4 regions of the Massilia sp. S19_KUP03_FR1 genome follow, and region 3 is predicted to be linked to each of the others. Evidence: predicted binding sites of a transcription regulator. Region 3 holds the regulator's gene; each other region holds the start of a gene.
The links. The regulator sigma-54, encoded in region 3, starts transcription at its own class of promoters, with help from an activator protein. The targets are predictions, from matches to a motif close to TGGCANGNAANCTGCTTT.

Region 1: the regulator sigma-54 is predicted to act here: its motif matches at 4,255-4,272, upstream of V6M87_RS01845 (PEP-CTERM sorting domain-containing protein).
Region 2: the regulator sigma-54 is predicted to act here: its motif matches at 2,330-2,347, upstream of V6M87_RS05095 (PEP-CTERM sorting domain-containing protein).
Region 4: the regulator sigma-54 is predicted to act here: its motif matches at 3,555-3,572, upstream of V6M87_RS22725 (transglutaminase family protein).

What each region holds. Positions count from the first base shown of each region.
Region 1 covers NZ_JAQQPS010000002.1:30,504-36,402, reverse strand. The annotation lists gene V6M87_RS01875 (DJ-1/PfpI family protein) at 12-899, shown strand; gene V6M87_RS01870 (hypothetical protein) at 907-1,725, opposite strand; gene V6M87_RS01865 (hypothetical protein) at 1,813-2,220, opposite strand; gene V6M87_RS01860 (fumarylacetoacetate hydrolase family protein) at 2,333-2,818, opposite strand; gene V6M87_RS01855 (hypothetical protein) at 2,891-3,133, opposite strand; gene V6M87_RS01850 (PEP-CTERM sorting domain-containing protein) at 3,459-4,043, shown strand; gene V6M87_RS01845 (PEP-CTERM sorting domain-containing protein) at 4,303-4,893, shown strand; gene V6M87_RS01840 (ATP-binding protein) at 4,947-5,899, opposite strand, start outside.
Region 2 covers NZ_JAQQPS010000004.1:23,018-28,916, forward strand. The annotation lists gene V6M87_RS05080 (hypothetical protein) at 1-153, opposite strand, end outside; gene V6M87_RS05085 (hypothetical protein) at 903-1,163, opposite strand; gene V6M87_RS05090 (hypothetical protein) at 1,488-1,619, shown strand; gene V6M87_RS05095 (PEP-CTERM sorting domain-containing protein) at 1,620-2,294, opposite strand; gene V6M87_RS05100 (hypothetical protein) at 2,479-2,946, shown strand; gene V6M87_RS05105 (hypothetical protein) at 2,980-3,633, shown strand; gene V6M87_RS05110 (hypothetical protein) at 3,630-4,631, shown strand; gene V6M87_RS05115 (hypothetical protein) at 4,564-4,944, shown strand; gene V6M87_RS05120 (hypothetical protein) at 4,945-5,130, shown strand; gene V6M87_RS05125 (BLUF domain-containing protein) at 5,609-5,899, opposite strand, start outside.
Region 3 covers NZ_JAQQPS010000014.1:163,030-168,928, reverse strand. The annotation lists gene V6M87_RS17035 (hypothetical protein) at 1-765, opposite strand, end outside; gene hpf (ribosome hibernation-promoting factor, HPF/YfiA family) at 847-1,200, opposite strand; gene V6M87_RS17025 (RNA polymerase factor sigma-54) at 1,265-2,755, opposite strand; gene lptB (LPS export ABC transporter ATP-binding protein) at 2,759-3,514, opposite strand; gene lptA (lipopolysaccharide transport periplasmic protein LptA) at 3,514-4,104, opposite strand; gene lptC (LPS export ABC transporter periplasmic protein LptC) at 4,153-4,764, opposite strand; gene V6M87_RS17005 (KdsC family phosphatase) at 4,780-5,319, opposite strand; gene V6M87_RS17000 (KpsF/GutQ family sugar-phosphate isomerase) at 5,319-5,899, opposite strand, start outside.
Region 4 covers NZ_JAQQPS010000024.1:68,540-74,438, forward strand. The annotation lists gene V6M87_RS22720 (circularly permuted type 2 ATP-grasp protein) at 1-109, opposite strand, end outside; gene V6M87_RS22725 (transglutaminase family protein) at 149-3,484, opposite strand; gene V6M87_RS22730 (transglutaminase family protein) at 3,769-4,563, shown strand; gene V6M87_RS22735 (zinc-binding metallopeptidase family protein) at 4,727-5,797, opposite strand.

The DNA.
Region 1 (5,899 bases), on a different contig from region 3:
AAGGATCCAGCATGAACCGACGTTCCCTCTTTCGTTTGTCGACGGCAGCCGCGTTGACGGCGGGCTTGCCAATCGCGGCAGCAGGCGCCCGGGCGGCGCCGGCCAGCCCCCTGCGGCCACCGGCCGCAGGGCCCATCACGGTGGCGTTTTTGTTGTCCAGGAATGCCCAAGTCATCGACTTTGCCGGTCCATGGGAAGTGTTCACCGCCGTGGGCATACCGGGCCAGCCGCAGCAGAATGCCTTTCAGCTGTACACAGTCGGCGCGACGCGCGACCCGATCAAGGCCACCGGTGGCATGACCATCACTCCCGACTACACCTTCGCCACCGCGCCGCCGCCGAACTTGATCGTGATCCCGGCCCAGGGCAACCACAGCGACACCGTGCTGGCCTGGATACGCGATGCGAGCGTCGGCGCCGACCTGACGATGTCGGTCTGCGCCGGCGCTTTTATCCTGGCCAAAACGGGACTGTTGTCCGGCAAAGCGGCGACGACCCACCATGGCAACTTCACGGAATTTGCCATGCAGTTCCCCGACATCGCCTTGCAGCGAGGCGCGCGCTTCGTGGAAGACGGCAAGTTCGCCACCTCCGGCGGACTGTCGTCGGGCATCGATCTGGCGTTGCGCGTGGTGGAGCGGTATTTCGGCCGCGCGGTAGCACGCAACACTGCTTACACGCTCGAGTACCAGGGCCTGGGCTGGCTCGATCCGCGCTCGAACCAGGCGTATGCAAAACGGCCGCGCGGGACCGCCGCGCATCCGCTGTGCCCGGTGTGCGACATGGCCGTCGAGAAGGCGACGGCGCCATCGTCGATCTTCAGGCGCCGGACCTATTACTTTTGCATGGACGCGCACAAAAACAGTTTCGACGCCGCGCCCATGCCTTTCCTGGCTTAGAAGGTTGTTAGCGCACGCCGACAAACGCTGCGCTGTTGGTGCGACCGGCATCGAGGCCGGCGATGATCAGCTGGCGCTTGCCGTTGGTGAGCACATAGCTGACAGCGATGCCCTTGATGGTTTGCCCGGCCAGCACGCACGGCGCCGCGCCGAACGTCATGTTGACATCGAAAATGTTTTTGCCGGAGGCGCGTGGCACGAATGCACCACTGAAGGTGCACGCACCCGAGGTGGCGGTGAAGGCGCCGGTCGAGGTCACCGTGAAGATGTTCGAGGTGCCACGCAGGGAAGTCAGGCTCCACGAACCGGCCAGGTCGGTCAGCTTGGGCGTGGCGTTGTAATTGAAGACAGCGGTGCTGATCGGCGCGCTGGTAAAGCTCACGCTGCTGCCGGCTTCCACCACGCTGCCGTTCAAACTGACGCCCGGCGCATACGTCGCAGTGACCGTCGCACCCGTCCGCAGCGTGGTGGTGGTGGAATCGACCACGTCGGTGGCGCTGAAACTGCCGTTATTCGATTTGCCGTTGCCCTGCAAGAAGCCTTCGATCCCGAAAGCGCCGCCAGCGGTGCGCCCGTACATCGTATAGAACTGGTCGTTTTCCAGCACGATGGTCTGGTGCTCGCGCCCGTCCGAGAGCGTGCCGATATACGTGTCCTGCGCACTGGCCAGAACCGGTGCGGGGGTGGTGACGACGGGCGTGGTGGTGGCTGGCGTGGTGGGCGCGGCCGCTGCAGGCGAGGCGCTGTCGCCACCACCGCCGCCGCATGCAGCGAGCAGGGTTGCCATCACTAGCGAAAGTGCGGGAACTGCCAGTTTGGTTTGCATGAAGTGATCTCCAGAAATTATTATAAAAACAAATAATAACCACAAATCAACTTCTTTTTATTTCATGCGAACCGAATAGAACGGGGTCTACAACTGCCCTGCCGCGCCGTCCGCGAGCGCTGCGTAGTCCGCTGGTGCATGCGCGTAATGGTCCTCGAAAGCCTTCAACAGCACAGCGTCGTTATCGATGATGGCGCCGTAGGCTTCTTCGAGCGTCTCTTCCAGCTCGCACGCATCGAGTTCCTGGGCGATGGCATGCTGCCCTGCCCCGATAATGCCGGCAATATTCCCGAAGCCAAAATAGCGATACGCGGCGCGCGACGCGGCCACCTGGTCGGCGCTCAGGCATTTGATGGCATGCAGCGCGCCCATGTTCATCACCAGGCCGTGAAACGTCAGCAATGCCATCAGCGCGATGTCGCCCGTGCCTGGCGATGCCGGTCCATTGCCGCAGGCGCGCTGCCAGATTTTTTCGGGGAGGGTGAGGTCGTGCATGGCGTGGCTCCTGCTGGCAAGTTGGTCGGAAGTGCCCCAGTGTAACGGAAGCCGCGGCGCACTGGCCGACGATGCGGACCAGGCCGTGATCGACGACAAACACCCTCAAGGCTTACGTCTTCGCGCGAATCGTGTTGCGGATCACGCCCACCCCGGTAATCTCGGTCTCCATCACATCGCCGTCCTTGAGGAACTCCTGCGGCTTGCGCGCAAAGCCGACACCCGACGGCGTGCCGGTGGCGATGATGTCGCCCGGTTCCAGCGTCATCCCGCGCGACAGTTCGGCGATGATGCGCGGGATCTTGAAGTACATCTGCTGGTAGCTGCCATTCTGCTTTTCCACGCCGTTGACGCGGCAGATCACGCGCACGTCATCGAGTTTCACACCGGCCGCGCTGACAATCCACGGACCCATCGGGCCGTGGCCATCGAGGCTTTTGCCCTTGGTGAAGAACACCAGGTGATCGGGCAGCTTGTCGACGACCTTGTCGACGCGCGCGTTTTTGCCTTCTTCGAAATGGTCCAGATAATTCCAGACGACGCAATAGATGTTGCGGTCCGGGCGCGGAATCGGCGACAGAAAGCGCGCCTGCGCCACCGGCAGCAAGCCGGTCTTGCGTTGCGCCGCCCGCTCGACCAGCAGACGCAGTTGTTCAAGGCCGGCCGGCTTTCACGTCGACCATGGCCCCGTCATCGAGCACCACCACCAGGCCGGGGGTAGCGCTCGCACCCAGGGCACAGGTCGCCAGGCGCGCATGCCGAGGCTGGCGGCCAGCGGCGGCACCGACCGCACGTTCACAGCAGCAGCAGCAGGCACGGTGTCCTGGGCCGAGACGGCGCGGCCGGCGCTGGCGATCAGACCGCCGATGAGGGTGGAAGTGCCTGCCTTGAGCAGGTTGCGGCGGTTTGTCATGGGTTTGCTCCGTTGATATTGTTGTGCTGGGACTGCCAGCCAGTGTCGAGCAAATCATGTCATCGGCTTGAACCTTGAAATGCCAAGAGAACATACGCGCAATACAACAATATATCTCAGCAATATTTCAATAAATAGAAGTTAACTTTCATTAATTCAATACATCGTTCTTCGAATAAGCGCCGGCTGTCGAGAAAATTTACAGCTAATGAAACGCATATCGATCGTCGTGTTTTTATTTTATAGAAATCAAGTAGTTAGAATAAAATAAATCACTGGCACGCTTTCTGCTCGCTGGATAATTTCACCTGAACCGGAGAATCCCATGACCATGCGATCCCTGAGCAAATTAATCGTCAGCTTGTCCTTACTGGCCTGCACTTCCGTGTTTGCAGCACCGCTGGTCGTGAATGTTGCCGGCATCCGCAGCTATGCCGCAGAGGGCAGTAGCGCGAATACGGTTCTCTCCTTTAATGTGGGTGCCTTCGCTACCATTACCGACGTCTCGTACAACGTCAACGTCACCGCATTTAGGCCAAGCTACCTGTCCGAACTGAGCTTGTATTTTGGCGACACGGACCAGTCGACCGGCGTGTTCTTTACACCAGGCTTTGAGGATGACCATCCAGGCACCGCTAGTTACGCAGGCTCGGCCAGTCTGGTCGATCTGGGCCTGGACTTCCAGGTGGGCGCCGACGGCCTGCTCCGCCTCGAGTTCTATGAAGACTTCAACGATGCGTCAGTGTCGCCTGACGGCATGTGGAATTTCGGCACCATCACCTTCACCACCGACGCTGTCGATACGCCGCCCGGCAACGTCCCCGAGCCTGCCAGCGGACTGCTGATGGGCGCTGGCCTGGCGCTGATGGCCTATTCGGCGCGCCGCCGTCACGCGAAAGATGCTGCTTGACAGGGCAAGAGCAGCGCGGCCCCTGCATACAGGCCCGGGCAAGCTGCTTTTTATATGCAGAATTAATAATGAACGGTTTTTATAGACTTATGAAAACAAGTTTATTGTTCAAATAATTTTACTGTCGATAAAACTTACATTTCACAAGCCGATCAATCGACTGAATTTAATTTATCTATATAAATCAACCACATGGCATAATCATCTTGACTGGCATGCTTTTTGCATAACTAATATGCCTACACTTTCGGAGATGGTCATGTTGCTGCGTTCACTACATAAACTGCTGATCGGTTTGTCCGTTTTTGCTTGCACATCCGTGTTTGCGACACCGATCACGTTCGACGTGCGCGGCATCCAGAGCTACGGCCAACTCGGTGCGCCGCAAAATCCGGTCTTCCTGCTCGACGTGGGCGCGAACGCGACGGTTACCGGCATTGCTTACAACGTCAACCTTACGGCGTTCGATCCCAGCTGGCTTTCCGAAGTCACCCTGACCTACACCGATTCGATCAGGTCGGTCGGCGGGAACCTCGCCCCGGCATTCAACGTGGACGCATCGGCGACGGGAATGTACTCGCGCCTGGTGAACCTGCTTGCCCAGAACCTGAGCTTCAGTGTCGGCGCCGATGGCATCCTGCGCCTGGAGTTTAGCGAATTTTTCGATGATGAAAAGGTGACCCCGGACGGCATCTGGAACTTCGGCAGCGTCACGTTCTACTTCGCCGGCGACCCGGTTCCTGCAAGCGACGTCCCCGAGCCAGGCAGCGCGCTGCTGCTCGGCGCTGGCCTGGCCATGATGGGCTATTGCGGCCGCCGCCGCCGGGCCGGCATGCAAGCGGCCGCGTAAGCGATCGATTCCGTACTGCGGCAGGATGGCCCGGGCTGCACCCCGGGCCATTTTTACGTGTGCATCCTGTGCAGCGCCTTGTCGACGCTGTTGGCCAGCTCCGACAGCTCGAACGGTTTGCGCAGCACATAATTACTGCCGATGACCTTGTCCACCGCCTCCATGTCGGCGTACCCGGTCGAGATAATCATCGGCAGGCCGGGATAATCGACACTGGCACGCTGCACCAGCTCGGCGCCGGTCATGCCGGGCATCAGGTAGTCGGTGATCATCAGGTGCGGGCGCTCGCGCTGCAGTTCGCGCAAGCCCGCTTCGCCGTCGCCGGCCGGCGTGACCAGGTAGCCCAGCGCCTCGAGCGATTCCACCATCGACTGGCGCACCAGGCTGTCGTCTTCCACCACCAGGATGCGCGCGCCGGTTTGCGACCGGCGCGGGCCGCTGCGCGCTTCCACCTGCACAGCACGCGCCGGCGCGGCAGCCACGCGCAGCCAGATTTCGACCGTCGTGCCCTCGCCCTGCGTACTGGTAACACGCGCGCTGCCGCCCGATTGCTGCGCCATGCCATACACTTGCGACAAACCCAAACCGGTTCCCTTGCCCACGCCCTTGGTGGTGAAGAACGGCTCGAACACCTTGGCCATGACGGCCGGGCTCATCCCTTCGCCGGTGTCGGTGACGGCAATCCGGACATATTCTCCGGCGTTCAGTTCCACCGGCGGCACGGCACGGGCCGCATGAATGCGCAGTTGGCCGCCGCCCGGCATGGCGTCGCGCGCATTGATGGCCAGGTTAATCAAGGCCATTTCCATCTGGTTGGTGTCGGCCATGACCCAATGGGCGCTGTCCTCGACGTCAATGGAAAACTGCACGCTGGAGCCGAGCGAGGTGGCCAGCAGTTCGCGCACACCGGCCAGCATCGCTGGCACCGCTGTCGGTTTCAGGTCGAGGCGCTGGTTGCGCGAAAACGCCAGCAGCTGGCTGGTCAGTTTGGCCCCCTGCTGACACG
Region 2 (5,899 bases), on a different contig from region 3:
GTTCACGCCGAGCGTGCCGAAGCCGCCCACGGTAAAAATCTTGTTGCTGTCATCGGCCAGCGCGGCACCCGGCAGGGCGGCCAACGCAAGCGGCAGGGCGAGTTGGCGCAGACGGCGCGTGGTGCGGGGAAATTGGGCGTGCAAGGTGTTCATAATATTCCTGGTCAAATCAAAGAGATGTTGCAGTTAAAATTGCTTCCTATGCAACATCGGGGTTTCTATAACAGTTCATACGGCAGCGACCGATGCCAGTGAGTCTCGTTCAATCTGCGGTGCCCGCTCACTGCAATCATCACCAATACTCACATCACCAAAGCGAAAGCTGACGCCATCCGAGCGCAGTCGAACGAATCGTGGCGTGTGGTGCAAGGTAGGCGCAGTGCGGCGGAACGGTTTTGCAGCATGCTTGCGCATGCAGGCGGCACCTGTCCCTGCCTATGTCAGAGGCAGGCCTGGATATCACCGTTCAACTCCCCGGAAAGGGGGCGCGAAGGGAGGATAATTACTCTCAAGATAACTACTAGTCAGGCGATATCGAGAGTATATAGTTGATTCGCGACAATATACACACTTTGTTACAGCTTCGTTGTTTCCTTGCAACTTGTCTTGCTTTGAAGGTTGCAAGCGGAACACCTGCTGCGCTTGTGCCGGTGATGTCATGTGGGGGGCGGAAACGGTCGGATTGCGCATGGCGCGCAAAACGCGATGACAGATTCTTGATTTGATTGGTTCCCGGCTTCTCCTGCAAGTTCATCCTGGCGCTGGGCGCTGCGTACGCGCTGACGGCTGCTGGGCTCGCTTGGTTTGGGTGGCCTGCGCACGGTTGAGAAAATCATGGGCGTCGTATAGCCGGCAGGGATACGCCACCAAGCTGGAGGTGGCGATGGCCGGCTGCCGGTGCTCTACTTCAACGGCCAGAACCACGCCCCTTTACTTGTCCAGTAGCAGTCAGTCGTACACGCGAGTACGCCGCCGTACAGGGACGAGACAACGTCAATATAGCCGTGGTCATCAACGCCCGGGATCAGCCGAAAAAATGACACTACCCGGCTCCGCTGGCCGATCTGATCAGCCATCCCGCTACCGCCGAATTTCTCCGGCTTGCCCAGCATTAACGGCCGCGCCAGGATCAGCGACAGCCGGGCCTGTCCGGGCTCGATCAAGGACTCAGCCGGGGAAGAAGCTATAGCCAAAATTACGAACTAAACTATTTATATAAAATGCCTCAAATAGTTTGACACTTTCCGAACCTGCTGGCCCACAGCGACACGTATGGCAAATGGACTGAACAACGCGTCGATCTCGTGCACGGCGAAGCACGTCAGCATGTAAGGCTCCGCGCAAACATTCATGCCACATCTCTTCCCCGGGCATGAAGGAAGAGAAGCATCCGCCGAAAGTCACGCTGAAGCCGTTTTGGTGCCGTTGCCACCGGCGGGGAGCCGACCAGGCAGGACATCATCGACGCGCACGGCCGGCTTGCGCAGATGCAGATCGATCTGGATAACCGCGAGAAGGACTTGACTATGCGCGACGTAAAGTTCGACAAGGACCGCGCCGAGTTCGACGCCAAGGTAGCAGGCGCTGCTCGACGCAGCGCCATAAAACGGGGGCGCTAGTTACGCCTCCTTGGAACGGCGACGCGCCGCTACGAGTCCGAATGCACCCAAACCCAGGAGTGCCAGACTCGCCGGCTCGGGAATATCGCGATCTAAATTTGACGAACCAGCAATCTCAGGTATTCGAGTGTTGCTACCTGGAAGCGCGACGAACGTAATATTGTCAAGACGATCAGTATTGAAGAAAACCTGTGTTTCGGCGCCGTTCGAATAGAACGAGTAGCTTCCCATTTGGCTTGGATGAATATATCGATAACCTCTATCGATGCAGGACGCTTCTGTGCTGCAAAAAGGATTTAGATTGGATGTAATATATTGACTATCGGAAATTCCTCCGTAATTAATGTAGGAGTACGAGCCATCCAGTTCTGTATTTTCAGCAGCGTTAAACTTAATCAAGTACGCGACGCCTTCACCGAACAGGTTCGCTGCGATCGTCATGCCCGCTCCGCCTTTTACATACGCGCCTGCTTCATTCAAAGCAGCGATCGCATTGAAGTGAATTCCATAGTTGTAGCCGAGCGAGTAGCCAAGGCTGTCCGTCCCGCCGTTGTAGAAGTCGGCGACGTTTGCCGTGTTGCCGACACCCTGAAAAGTGATCACTGGGATCGCTTGAGCGGTGCCGGTTGCGCCAAGAGCAGCAAGCAAGACAGCGGCAAGGGTATCTTTAGTCATTCGTTTCTCATGGTTGTTTTTATGGAATTGACTTAAGAGCAATTGTTGTGCCAGAGTCGATTCGTTATAAAAATCAAAGGCTTAAAATTCCTGCGATCTCCCAGTGTAAAAAATTCTGACTAGCAATCACCCGTATTGCATAAGTTTCAGCGAATTATTAACGATATCTTCAAAGGCTCACACGATGATTACCCGATCCCGCATCACACTGCTCCTGGCCGCCGCGCTGCTGGCCGCCCGCGCAGCCGCAGCCGGCGCCATCACCGATGTGCGCTTCCAGAATACCGGCGCCGCCCAATTGAACGTGCCCGTCACCTTCGGCCAGATATTCGCCGCCGGCGACATGAAGAAGTCCGACGTCCTGGTCGGCAAGCTGGCCGGCGCCACCGTGCCGCTGCAGGTCGACGTCAAGGCCACGCACGCCGATGGCAGCGTGCGCCACGCGATCATTTCCGCCATCGTCCCGACGCTGGCCGCCGGTGCCACCGGCGCGATGACGCTGAACACTGGCGGCACGGCGGCGGCAAGCCGCGCCACGCCCGCCGATCTGCTGGCCGCTGGCTTCACCGCCTCTGCCGCCGCCACTATTGCCGGCGTCAAGTACACCGCATCGGCTGACCAGCTGCTGAAAGTCGGCGCCAAGGCCACCTAGCTGGCCGGCGCCGTCGCCAACGAATGGCAGGTTGTGGCGCCGCTGACCACCTCTGCTGGCGTGGCACACCCGCACCTTGCCGCGCGCTTTGCCGTGCGCTACTACAGCGCCATAAAAAAGGCCCGCGTCGACGTCACCATCGAAAACAACTGGGCCTACGAGCCGGGCCCGCAGAACTTCACCTATGACGCCGAGATCCTGGTGGGCGCCAGGTCCGTCTACAACAAAGCCGGCTTGAAACACTTGCACCACGCGCGCTGGCGCAAACTGTTCTGGTGGGGCGACGCGCCGGCCTTGAATGTGCAATCGAACGTGCCTTACTTGATTTCCCCCCGCGCGGTACCGAACTACGACCAGACGGTGATGCCATCCGAGGGTTTGCTGCAGTCGCTGGCGGCCCGGATGAACGGCAAGGGCGGCCCGATGCAAATCGGTCTGGCCGTGGCTTACATGCCGACAACCGGTGGCCGTGATGATATTGGCATTCTGCCGATGTGGTCTCCCGCCTACCTGCTCAGCATGGACAGTCGCGCGCGGGATGCAACGTTGGCGACCGCTGACGGTTCTGGTAGTTTCTCGATGCACTACCGCGACCGCGCCACAGATCGCCCGGTCAGCATCCTGGATCACCCCGCCATGACGCTGCTGGGCGCGAGACGGACACCAACAACCCATATACCGGGGTGAAAGAAGCCTTCCCCGCACTCGTGGTTGACGGTGCCACGCCTTACACGTCGGATACCGCGCACCAGGCTGGATTCGCGTATCTACCGTACCTGCTGACCGGCGATTTCTACTACCTCGAAGAGTTGCAATTCTGGGCAATGTACAACGCACTGATCGACAACCCGGGCTACCGCAAATACGAAAAGGGGCTGTTCCAGAACGACCAATTGCGCGGGCAGGGCTGGAGCATGCGCACGCTGGGTGAAGCGGCCTACATCACGCCGGACAACGACAAATTCAAGGCGCAGTTTCTCGGCTTCCTGAATGCAAACCTTGATTGGTACAACGCCACCTACACAAACGGCACGAATAACAACCTCGGCATGATCACAAATGGCTACGGCATCACTTATCAGAACAATACCGCTGGTGCGCCGTGGCAGGACGACCATTTCACGTCCGCTATCGGGCACGTCGCCGAACTCGGTTTCGCGAAGGCCGGGCCGCTACTGGCATGGAAGGCAAAGTTCCAGATTGGCCGCATGATGGACCCGGCGTTCTGCTGGATCGACGCCGCGCTGTACAACGTGAAAATCCGCGACGGGCTGTACGCGCCTTTTTACGCGACGCTGGGTCAGGTCTATTCAGCCACGGTTGACGCAAGAATTTCCGCGCAGAAGTGCAACACCCCCGAGCAGCTGGCGTTCCGCACGAGTGCCATTGTCGGCAGCGAGTTTGCGTCCACAGTCTTGGGCGATATGGTGGGCAACTCGAACAGCACAGTCGGCTACGCGTCGAACTTCCAGCCGGCGCACGCCCTGACCGTCGATTCTGGCGCGCCGGGCGGCGCCGCCGCATGGAAGAAGTTCATCGGTCGTGCCGTGAAGACCGACTACCGCAACGGTCCGCAGTTCGCCATCCTGCCGCGCGCGGCCGGATCCAAGGCGGCATGTGGCGCCCGTCGCCATCCCGATCGCCGGTGCGCCAACGGTTGCCGGCACCTGGAAGAAAGTCGCTGATGAGGGTCATGGCTTCACCGTCGGCGTCGGCGCCGGCGTCACCGTGCGTTATGGCGCAGGAAACGCCTGGATCTACAAGAAGTTCCCAGGCACTGCGTCCAATGCATGGTTCGGTAAAGATCCAGCCGTCAACGTCGTCAAGACAGTCGAGGCATTCACGCCTGCCGGAACCGCGCCAGTCGCCACCCCTCCTGTGAAGCTGCCGCCGGCCGCCGGCGGCGGAAAGGTCACGACGCCCGGCAACGCCAGGCTGAAAAAAGTGGTTGGCCTGACCCGCACGTTCTTCGATGCCGCGACGTTCACGCCAGTGTAAGTGCTGACCGGGCTGAACCCAAATGCTGCCGGCGCCATCCAAGGCGCGCGCGTCACCGATGCCAGCGGCAACCCGACCGGCAAGAGTCTGTCGCTGCTGGCCGAAAAAGGGTGGATCAATGCGGTCAGTGTGGCAGTCAACGGTGGCAAGCTGGGCCTGCTCGGCGGCGTGCCGCAAACGTCATAGCCCGCTCCCTCTGGTGCGTGCGGCAGCATAAAGAAGCCGCAGTCGTCTTTCGGTGGTGTGCGTTGTTGCGGTTCAACAGCTGGCGTACGCCAGCAGCAACTGGAAATTACAGAATTGCGGAACTCGCTGATAATTGCGGAACTTTTCACGCAGCGCGTTGTACGCTAACTCCTGTGTAAGTCCTTGATTTGATTGGTGCCCGGAACCGGAATCGAATTCACGAATGAAGAAGGCTAGGAAACTGGCCTAAATGGATGCAACCATGGACGCAAAATTCTGTGTGTCATCGGTTCGGTTCAGCATAGCGCCGCCCGCCCTTATGCCTTGCTGGCGAGTCGAGCATGAAATCTCACAACGAAAATATTTTTGGCTTGCAACATTAACCATCCCCCACCAAGGGGGGCGGGCGCGCTTTGCTTCAAATTATTTGCCAATTCTGCGATTTAAATTTTCCCGAAATCGGTGAGCAGACAACCTATCAGCTTGCGAAAAGCTTCAGCAGCGCAACAGCCGGGGTGGCAGCGCCAATCCTGCGATTTGCTTGCGCCGCTTCCAAAACCTCGACTAACTCATCATATTTGTCAGCTTGACGGTCGTTCAAATTGGTCATGTTCATACTCCAGCGTGGGAACGTACGATACTTGGCCGGCTCGTTGTAGAGGACTCGCGAATTTTTGTGTCGGGGGTCGAGTTCGATCTTGTTGTAGAGTTGGTCGAGCGTATCTGCGGGGCCTTCCAAAACTTGTAGGAACCACCCGCCGTTGTAAAA
Region 3 (5,899 bases):
AGCGCGGATCGGTGCCGTGCGACAGAGCATCGGATGATTCCACGACATCGTTGTTACCGCCACCGCATCGCGTGCGCCGGCTGGCCCTACCAGCGCCAGCCAATCAGGTTCGTGAAACACAATCAATTGTGCAGGCGCGCTGCCGGTGTCGACGATCAGGGAAACGCGGCGCCGGTCAGCGAGCGTGACTTCGATGAGCGGGACCTGCCCATGCCCTTCCTCACTGGTCGTCATCGTGAAGGGCACGCTATTCGCATCCGTTGCGACGAGCGCAGCGGCGCCTTCGATAAAGCGAAAGCGGGCATGGCGCAAGTCCAGCGTCAGATTACCGTTCGCGAACAGATCGTTGCCGATGGTGCCCACCAGGGGGCCGACATCGGTCAAACGGCATCCGGTTTCCCGGTGGGCTGCATCGTCGGGGTAGATCAGGTTGAAGGTACGCCGTCCCAGCATGGCACCGACGCCGAACTGGCCGATCACGAGCTGCCCGGCGTTCGCGGCGTAACGCACTGGCAAGCCCGAGCGATACAACCGGCTGGTGCCTACCGCTGTGTCGAGCTGCATGCTGCACGCGTTACCGTCGAGTGTGACCGGCAGGACGATGGCGACTCTGTCTGTCACGAAACCCGGCTGCGCCTTGATCGCCCAATTGAAAGGATACCAATCGCTCGCCGCCGCGGCAGCAGTGAGCCACGTGAGTGCCAGTATCGGCACGCAGCATCGAAGCAAGCACATCATCATCGAATCAACCTTCTTGTTGAGCATGTTCTTTCGATGATAATTTATAAGTTACCAGAAAGCAAAAAAGGCGCCCATGAGGCGCCTTCCCTGTTCAGTTGGTATGCATTACACCGGGACGGCAACGCCCCCTTCAGTCAGGTGTTTGATGGCCTGATGGTCATGCTCGTGTACTTTTTCCTTGTATTTCATGACCTGGCGGTCGAGCCGGTCGATGAGCGCATCGACGGCGGCGTACAGGTCGTGCGAAAGGCTTTCGACGTGCAGCAATTTGCCGGACATTCGAAGATTGATTTCTGCTTTTTGTCGTTTGTCTTTTTCCGTCAGATTGTCGACGGTGAGGATCACGGCGATGTCGATCACTTGATCGAAGTGGCGGCGAATGCGTTCCAGTTTGGCCTGGACATATTCGCGAATGGCGGGGGTTACTTCAAGATGATGTCCACTGATGGTGAGATTCATACATAAACTCCTTTGAAGAAATGCCACGCTCGGTGCCGTACGCGATGCGCGCCGGTCGAACGCCTTACATGGACTTGCGCAAGGTAACAGGAGGGATCTTTAATGCTTCACGGTATTTCGCGACCGTGCGGCGCGCGATGACCATCCCCTGTTCCCCCAGCATGTCCGCGATCTTGCTATCAGAAAGTGGATTTTTAGGGTCTTCTGCTCCTGTGAGTTGCACAATCAATGCCCGGATCGCCGTCGAGGATGCTTCTCCTCCCGCATCGGTGGCGACGTGGCTGCCAAAAAAGTACTTCAGCTCAAACATGCCGTGTGGGGTCAGCATGAATTTCTGGGTGGTGACACGTGAGATCGTGCTCTCGTGCAGACCTAGTGTATCAGCAATCTCCCGAAGAACAAGTGGCCGCATGGCAACAGCACCGTGCGAAAAGAAATTCTTTTGGCGCTCCACGATGGCCTCGGAAACGCGCAGGATCGTGTCGAAACGCTGGCGCATGTTCTTGATCAGCCACTTCGCTTCCTGCAGTTGCGCGCCCATCTGGGCTTCGCTCTTGCCCTGCTTGAGCAAGGCGGCATAGGCGCTGTTCACGCGCAGGCGCGGCATCACGTCCTGGTTGAGCATGCACACCCACGCGCCCTTGACCCGCTTGACCACCACGTCGGGCACGACGAAGTCCGACACGTTCGACGCAAACACGTTGCCGGGGTGCGGATTGCAGGCGCGGATGACCACTTGGGCCTCGCGCAAATCTTCATCGTCGCAATCGAGTGCTTTTTTCAGCTTGGTGGTTTCGCGCTGGGCGAACCAGGTCAGGTGATTTTCGACGATGGCCAGCGCCATGCGCCGCGTAACCATCGGGATGCCCGCCATGCGCCGGATCTGCAGCGCCAGGCATTCGGACGCATCGCGTGCACCCACGCCGACGGGATCGAAACTCTGCACCAGCGACAGCGCCGTTTTCAGTTCATCGAGATCGATCTCAAGTTCTTCCGGCAGGCGCGCGTGGATGTCGTCCAGCGACTCCTCCAGGTAGCCATTGTCGTCCAGTCCATCGACCAGGATTTCGACCAGCGCGCGGTCGCGCTGCGACAGCACCGCCAGGCGCGCCTGCTCCATCAGGTGCTCGCGCAGCGTGGTGCCGGACGCTTCGATCTGGGGGCGCGATTCTTCGTCGTCGCTGCCCTTGGCGCGGCTGCTGTCGCTCCAGTCAGTGTCGCCGTCGTGGCTGACCTGCGCTTCTTCGCCGCTGCCGCCGCCCTCTTCTCCGCCACCTTCGGCCGCGCCTTCAGCAGGCGCCGGCGCATCCTGGCTGCCTGGCGCGGGAGGGGCTTCGCTCTGCGCGCCTGGTGCGTTGATGGCGCCGTCGCCCAGCAGCCGCACGGAGCGGTCGAGCGGGTCGTCGAGGCGCTCCAACAGCGGGTTGTCGGACAGGGCCTGCTCCAGCTCCTGGTGCAGCTCGAGCGTCGAAAGCTGCAACAGCCGGATCGACTGCTGCAACTGCGGCGTGAGCGCCAGGTGCTGCGAGGTCCGAAGCTGGAGTGATTGTTTCATCCCTTACATCCGGAAGTGTTCGCCGAGGTACACGCGCCGCACCGACTCGTCCGCGATAATATCGTCGGGACGGCCGGAGGCCAGCACCGCACCCTGGTTGATGATGTAGGCGCGGTCGCAGATGCCGAGCGTTTCGCGCACGTTGTGGTCGGTGATCAAGACGCCGATGCCACGCTCTTTCAGGAAGCGCACAATGCGCTGGATCTCGATCACGGCAATCGGGTCGACCCCGGCGAACGGTTCGTCGAGCAGCACGAAGCGCGGATTGGTGGCCAGCGCGCGCGCAATTTCAACGCGCCGCCGTTCACCGCCGGACAGCGACATGGCCTGGTTCTCGCGCAGTTTTTCGATCTGCAGGTCGGCCAGCAAGGTGTCGAGGCGATCGTTGATCTGGGCCTTCGACAGCGCCTTGCCGTCCACGGTCTGCAGTTCGAGCACGGCGCGGATATTGTCTTCGACGGTCAGCTTGCGAAACACCGACGCTTCCTGCGGCAGATAGGACAAGCCCATGACGGCGCGCCGGTGAATCGGCAGGCTGGAGATGTCGACGCCGTTGATTTCGATGGCGCCGGCGTCCGACGGCACCAGGCCGACGATCATGTAGAACGACGTGGTTTTGCCGGCGCCGTTCGGGCCCAGCAAACCAACCACTTCGCCGCATTTGACCTGCAGCGACACGTCGCGTACCACCAAACGTTTGCCATAACTCTTCTGCAGCCCCCGCACGATCAGGGTGCTGCCGCTGTCAATTTCCGCCATTATTTCTTACCCGCTGGGGCTGGGGCTGGGGCTGGGGCTGGGGCCGCAGCTGCGGCGGCCGCCGTTTTACGGGGTGCCAGGATCAGCGTGCCGCGGCCTTTGCCGACACGGCTCTCGCCACTGACGTCATTGCGCACCAGCGCGACTTCCTTGCGGCTGTCGTAGGAAATGAATTCGCCATCGACCTGGTTCGACAGGCGCGTGCCTTCCAGGTTTTTCACGGTCGCGTTGTTAAACAGCTTGGCCATCTCGGTGCGCTCGTCGTATTCGATGCGCTGGGCCTGCCCCTCCACCCACAGGTCCGGGCCGCCGTCCTTCTTCTGGCGGAATGTGGCCATCTTGCCCGGCACGGTGGTGAGCGTGACGCTCATGTAACCGTCGGCCGACGCCTGCAGCACGGCCTTTTCCGATTTCATGATCAGCGTGCCGCGCGTGAGGATCACGTTGCCGGTCAGGATGCGGGTCTGCGTCACTTCGTCGACGTCGGCCGAATCGAAGTCGATCACGGCCTGTTTCAGCGAGTCGGCCTTTTCGGCGCTGGCATGGAAGGCAAGCAGCGACAGCACGGCGGCGGCGAAGATTTTTTTCATGGGAATCAATCCTGGTTCAAAGGGCATGTGTCGGTTTTTATCGTTGAATTATTTTGGCGTCCGCGGCTGCGACACGATCTGGCCCTGGCTGACCACGTGCAGCTTCTGCGTTGCATTATTGGCCAGCATGCCGACGCCCGTCAGCCTGGACGTGCCGAGCAGGATCTCGACCGGTTGATCGGTCTTGACGATTTCATCGTCCGGCAAGGCGCTCAGCGCCTGACTGTGAATCTGCAGCGCCTGCGTCTTGCCAGAGGCGGGGCGCAGCACTTCCACGTCGCCCTTCATGTCGACCTGGTTCTGCTCATGCAGCACCTGCGCCGTTTTGGACGTGACGGTCATGCTCGGACGGCCGGGAGTCATGCTGCGCATCACCGGCTTGTCGATGTCAGAGACATCGGTATCGGGCCGGTGCGACAGCCTGGCGCCGGAAAGCACGTAGTGCGGCAGGCCGGCGGGCGACATGCGCACGTAGCTGAAGTTTTCGACGATGTAATCGGGCTCGCTCGATTTCACGTCGACGTTCTGTTCGCCCTGGTCCTGCGTCACCTGCACCAGCCAGAAGCTGCCCAGCGCCAGGAACACAGCGCCCAGCATCAGACCGATCAGGGGCCAGCGGTGCGCGGTGCGCTTGGAATGACTTTTTTGGCTGTTGGGCATGGGCTCAGTAACCAATCACGCGTAATAAGGCGCAAGCGCCGCATCATACGTGCCCTGGGCGCGCATCACGAGATCGCACACTTCGCGCACGGCGCCGCGGCCGCCGGCCGCGCGCGTGACGTAGTGGACGCGATGCTGCACGTCCGCATGACCGCTCGGCACGGCCACCGCAAAGCCGACCTTGGTGAGCAGCGGCAGGTCGATGACGTCGTCGCCGATGTAGCCGCATTCATCGGCCGTGACGCCGGTCGCCTCGAGCAGCTGGGCAAAGGCGACGCGCTTGTCGTGGATGCCCTGGTAGACGTGGGCGATGCCGAGATCGGCGGCGCGTTTCACCACGATGACCGATTTGCGCGCGCTGATGATGGCCGTGACGACCCCGGTTTTGGCCAGCAGCTGGATACCCAGGCCGTCAAGGACAAAAAAGGTCTTGCTCACTTCGCCGTCGGCGCTATAGGTCAGGCTGCCGTCGGTGAGCACGCCGTCGACGTCGAAGATCATGACTTTGATGCGTTTCGCGCGCTCGATGTGAGCAAGTGGAGGGGTCGACATCATCAGATCACCTTTGCACGGGTCAGGTCGTGGATATGCAGGGCACCGACCAGCACGCCGGCGGTATCGACCACCAGCATCTGGTTGATGCGGAATTCTTCCATGATGGCCACCGCGTCGACCGCCAGCTGCTCGGCCTGCACGCTGCGCGGGTTGGCGTGCATGACATCGCGCATGACGATGCTGGAAAAATCGTGGTCGCCGGCGATCAAGCGGCGCAGGTCGCCGTCGGTGAATACGCCGAGGGGGCGCTGGTCGGCGTCGACCACGGCCGTCATGCCCATGCCCTTCTGGCTGATTTCGACCAGCGCTTCGAGCAAGGGCGTATCCGGCGCGACCATCGGCAAGGCAGCGCCGCTGCGCATCACGTCGCGCACGTGGGTCAGCAGGCGCCGGCCCAGCGCGCCGCCCGGGTGCGAGCGGGCGAAGTCAGACTCCTTGAAACCGCGCGCGTCGAGCAGCGCCATGGCGATGGCGTCGCCCAGCGCCAGCGTGACGGTGGTGCTGGCGGTGGGGGCCAGGTTCATCGGGCAGGCTTCCTTGGCCACGAACACGTTCAAGTGCACATCGGCCAGCAGCGCCA
Region 4 (5,899 bases), on a different contig from region 3:
GGTTGGCGAGCATCGCTTGCCAGTGCGCGCGCGGCACCCGGTCCGCATCGAGCATCTCATCGAAGCTGCCCGGTGCGGCGAGGTAATGGGCAAGGAAGGGGTTCGGCATGGACGCGCAGCAACTTTACAAGTGGATCCGAACGATAGGTCAATACGGCTGCCAGCGCAAGTCCAGCGTCATCGGAAAACTCGGATTGCGCTCTTCCTTGTACACCGTCATCGGCCCTGGCGTGTGCCCGTGCGGCCAGAAACGCGCAAAACGGCGCGCCTCGGCGGCATTCGCGTTGACCGGAGAACCGGTTTCGCTACGCCCGCCCGGATGCACCACGTGGTAGGTGCAACCGCCAATCGCGCGCCCGCTCCAGGTGTCGACCAGATCGAACGTCAACGGTGCCTGCACCCGGATGCTCGGATGCAGCGCCGACCACGGGCTCCACGCGCGAAAGCGCACGCCGGCCACGTACTCGCCCGGCACGCCGGTCGGGTGCAGCGGCAGCATGCGGCCATTGCAGGCGATGACGTGGCGACCATCGGTCAGTCCGCGTACCAGCAGCTGCATGCGCTCGACCGACGAATCGACGTAGCGCGCGGTGCCGCCACCTGTGACTTCTTCGCCCAGCACATTCCACGGCTCGATGGCCTGGCGCAGTTCCATCTCCACGCCTTCGTAGACCACGGTGCCGAAGCGCGGAAACCGAAACTCGATAAACGGCTCAAACCAGCTTTCATCGAAGGCGTAGCCGGCCGCCTGCAGATCGCGCGCGACGTCGCGGATATCCTGGGCCACAAAATGCGGCAGCATCCAGCGGTCGTGCAGCGCGGTACCCCAGTGGACCAGTTTGGCCTGGTACGGCTGGCTCCAGAAGCGCGCCACCAGGGCGCGCAGCAACAGCATTTGCACCAGGCTCATGCGTTCGTGCGGGGGCATCTCGAAGGCGCGAAATTCCACCAGGCCCAGGCGCCCGGTGGGGCCGTCCGGCGAATACAGTTTGTCGATCGAGAATTCCGACCGGTGCGTATTCCCGGTCAGGTCGACCAGCATATTGCGCAGCAGGCGGTCGACCATCCACGGCTTGTCGCCCGGGTGCAGGGTCGGCAGCACCTTGTCCATTTGCTGGAAGGCGATCGCCAGTTCATATAAATTGTCGTCGCGCGCTTCGTCCACGCGCGGCGCCTGGCTGGTCGGCCCGATGAAGGTGCCCGAAAACAGGTACGAGAGGGCAGGGTGCACCTGCCAGTAGGTGATCAGGCTTTTCAGCAGATCGGGACGGCGCAGCAGCGGGCTGTCTTCGGCGGTGGCGCCGCCAAGTGTCGCGTGGTTGCCACCGCCGGTGCCGGTGTGGCGGCCATCGAGCATGAACTTCTCGGTGCCCAGGCGCGTCAGGCGCGCTTCCTGGTATAGCGTCGAAACGTTGTACACCAGCTCATTCCAGCTCGCGGCCGGATGGATGTTCACTTCGATCACGCCCGGGTCCGGGGTCACGGACAGCAGCTTGATGCGCGGGTCGCGCGGCGGCGGGTAGCCCTCAATCCACAGCTTCATTTTCAGGGCCGCCGTGGTGCGCTCCACGGCCGTCACCAGCGCCAGGTAATCCTCGATGCGTTTCAAGGGCGGCATAAAGACGTGCAGGCGGCCTTCCCGGACTTCGACACAGAGGGCGGTGTGGATCACGTCGCGCGGGGCGACGTCTTTTGGCAGGGGCGTGGCGGCGCGTGCCGACTTGCCGGCGGCAACGCCGAGCACCGGACGGCGCTCTTTTTTCTCGGCCGGCAGCGGGTCATGCGGCGCAAACGGGTCGACATCAAACTCTTCGTCGCGCTGTTCCGGCATCACCCAGGGCAGGGTGGCCAGAGGCAGGCGCAGGCCCAGCGGCGAATCGCCCTCGAGCAGGTACAGGTGTTCGCGCTTGATCGGCCACGGCGAGGTGCACCAGCTGGTGCCGAGCATGAAGGTGGGGTCGTGTTCGGCCGCTTTCAGGGGCAGCACGTAGCCGGCCACCTGGCCCAGGCCCCGTTCGAGCAGGCGCGCCAGGCGGCGCCGCTCTTCCGGCGCCTTCAGGTCGGCCGCCAGCGGGTCGAGATTGCGCGGCAGCGCCTGCTCGCGCTGGGCCTGCTGCAGCACGTCTTCGTAGGCGGCAATGGGGCTGCCGGCGGGCAGGCCGAGCGTGCGCACCAGTTCCGCGATAAAACGCTCGGCGTCTGCGCTGGTGCAGCCGTCGTCGACGTGTTCATCGGAGAACAACTCGGCATCAAGCCACATCGGCTGGCCGTCGACACGCCAGAAAATGTTCAGGGCCCAGCGCGGCAGCGGCTCGCCCGGATACCATTTGCCCTGGCCGTAATGGATCATGCCGCCCGGCGCAAAGTGGTTTTTCAGGCGGTGCATCAGCTTGCCCGCCAGTTCGCGCTTGTTGTCGCCGTGGGCGAGGGTGTTCCATTCGGCGCCGTCCATGTCGTCGATCGAGACAAAGGTCGGTTCGCCGCCCTGGGTCAGGCGCACGTCCTGGCGCTTGAGTTCAAGGTCGACCTGCTGGCCGAGTTTGTCGATGTCGCTCCACTGGCTTTCCGAATACGGTTTTGTGACGCGCGGGTCTTCATGGATGCGCGTGACCGTCATTTCGTGGACAAAGGTCACTTCGGCTTTGTCGGTGAAGCCGGAAACCGGCGCAGCCGACGACGGCATGGCCGTGCAGGCCAGCGGAATATGGCCTTCGCTGGCCAGCATGCCGGAGGTGGGGTCGAGACCGATCCAGCCGGCGCCGGGGATGTACACCTCGGTCCAGGCGTGCAAATCGGTAAAATCTTCAAGCGCGCCGCTGGGGCCATCGAGTGCTTCCTGGTCGGCCTTCAGCTGGATCAGGTAGCCGGACACGAAGCGTGCGGCCAGGCCCATCTCGCGCAGGATCTGCACCAGCAGCCAGCCGCTGTCGCGGCAGGAGCCAGAGCGGTTTGTCAGCGTTTCTTCCGGCGTCTGCACGCCCGGTTCCATCCGCAACAGGTAGGCGATATCGTCGCGCAGGCGCTGGTTGATGGCCACCAGAAAATCGTTGGTCGCCAGTGGTTTGCCGAGCAGGTCGGCGCGTGCTTTGGCGACCCATTCGGCTTGCAATGCGCCCGGCTCTTCCGTCTGCAGGTAGGCGGACAGCTCCGCCTTCAGCTGCGCCGGGTAGGCGAACGGGAAGGTCTCGGCGTACTTTTCGACGAAGAAGTCGAACGGGTTAATGACGGTCATGTCGGCGACCAGGTCGACCGTGAATTCGAGGTGGTCGGCTTTTTCCGGGAACACGAAGCGGCCGATGTAATTGCCATACGGATCTTGCTGCCAGTTGATGAAATGCTGTTCTGGCTGCACGCTCAGCGAATACGACAAAATCGGGGTCCGCGCATGCGGCGCCGGGCGCAGGCGCACCTCGTGCGGCGACAGGGCGACCAGGCGGTCATAACGGTAACTGGTCTTGTGGTGCAGCGCGATGCGGATGGCCATGCGGAAAAACCTTTCGATGTGGGCGCGATCAATGGAAATACGATGCTGGTGGGCGCTCTACATTGCAAGGTAAGCATGATTCGTACCTGCAACACTATCGCGCGCAGCTTGATACAATGCTCATGAGAATCGTTGCTTGAGTAGCTAGACCGCGTGTCTTCCATTAAAGCAATCGTGACAACACATTACCACGGGCATGCCGTTTGGTTGGTCGCGGTGCGTGGCGCGGCGTGCGCCGTGCACCAGCGTGGTGCGCGCAACCCTGAATCCGAAAGCGAGCGCCCATGTGGCTGCGTACTGGCTGCACCCTGAGCTTTACCGTCCCCGGCCCCACGCCCTTCATTATGATGCTGCGTGCGCGCAGCGGCGCCCAGCAATGGGTGGCGCGCGACACCTACACGATGACGCCGAGCGTGCCGGTGCTGGAGTTCACCGATGCGTACGGCAATTTGTGCCAGCGCCTGGTGGTACCGACCGGCGAGTTTTCCATCCACACCTCGGCCGATGTGCTGACGGCTGACATGATCGACGTCGCGCCGGGCGCGCCGTTCGATGACGTGCAGACCCTGCCCGATGCCGTGTTGACGTATCTGCTGCCGAGCCGGTATTGCGAATCCGAACAGTTCAACGAGATGTCGGCGGAGATTGTCGCTGATGCGGCGCCGGGGTATGACCAGGTAGTGGCGATCTGCGACTGGATCCGGCGCGAGGTGGCATTCAATCCGGCCTCGATACACGACCACATGACGGCTGCCGACGTCAACCGCCGCCGCGAAGGGGTGTGCCGCGACCTTGCCCACCTGGGCATCGCGATGTGCCGCAGCCTGTCGATTCCGGCGCGCATCGTGGTGGGCTATCTGCACGACCTGTCGCCGATGGACCTGCATGCCTGGTTCGAGGCGTGGGTGGGTGGACGCTGGTATACTTTCGACGCGACGCAGGACGCGCCGCGCGGCGGGCGCGTGGCGCTGGGATATGGGCACGACGCGGCACAAGTGGCGATATTCAACCAGTTCGGACCGGCCCTGGCCGCGCATCAAATGGTGGTGAGCGTGGCGCTGCTGGAGGCGGCGCCTTAGTATTCTGGTGCCGTACTGCCGAAGAAGCATGGGTCCCGGCTTTCGCCGGTAAGACGTAATGAAGGCAACCATACTGGCAACCGTCGGCTTAAAAACCGTCGTCCCGGTGCAGGCCGGGACCCATCACAATCATGCAGCATGGTCAAGCGTATTCGCGCCGCGATCAGGATGCCACCTTCGCTTTCTCCTTCACCACCTGGTGCACGAACGCCAGCTTCTCGAGCACCGGCGTACTCAGTTTGAACGGATACGAATCCGGCATCCCGATACTGCGATTGAGGCTGTTGAGCACATACGTCAGCGCGAACCAGTCGTGCAAGGTCTCATCGAACGCCCCGGTTTTCATTGGCAATGCGACCGCTTCGAGCGACGGTTCGCCCGCCTTGACCGGATGCAGTGACAAGCCGCAGGCGTGCGCCGTTTCCAGCGTGTCGAGCATGTGCAGGTAGTGCGCCCACGTTTCGGCCCAGTCTTCCCACGGGTGCGAACTGGCGTAGCTGCTGACGAACTGTTCTTCCCAGTCCGCCACCGGGCCGTTCTGGTAATGGCGCTGCAGCGCGACGCCGTAATCTTCGCGTTCGTCGCCGAACAGCGCGCGGAATGGTTCGATCCATGCGGTATCGGCCACCAGCCGATCAAAATAATAGTGCCCGCTCTCATGGCGGAAGTGCCCCAGCAGCGTGCGGTAGCGTTCGTGCATTTGCTCGCGCGTGCGCTCGCGCTCGGCCGGGTCGGCTTCGGCGATGTTCAGTGTAATCAGGCCGTCGTCGTGGCCGGTCATCACGCACTGGTCGGAAATCGCATCGTCGAGGAACTGGAAGGCCAGCCCGGTCTGGGGCTCGCTCTCTTTCGATGCGGGGGTCAGGTTCAGCGCCGCCAGTGAAAACAGCAAACGGCGCTTGGCCGCCTCCAGGCGGGCCCACAGCGTGTGGTTTTTTTCCGACGTCAGGGCTGGGATGACGACCGTCAGCTGGCACGACTCGCACAGCGCATGCGGGTCGTCCGCGGGTAGCATCCAGTTGCAGACGTTGTATTGCACGTAATTGCTGCACTGCTTATACAGCGTGCCTTCGTCCTTGCGGTTCAGGCTGCGCCACAGGCCATCGTCGGCCGGCTCGAAGCTGTTGATGGTGCGCGTGACCGGCTGGTAGCCGAGCATGCTTTCGCAGTGGAAGCAGTGGGTGTTTTCAAAAAAGACTTGGTGCGAGCATTTGTCGCAGTGAAACGTTTTCATGATTGGACCGGCGTCGGTTGGATTGTCAGTGTTGGCAATCTAACAGCTAACGGTTGTCTCGCAGGCTGGTGTAGGACAACGCCGCGCAATCGTGCGCGCGGG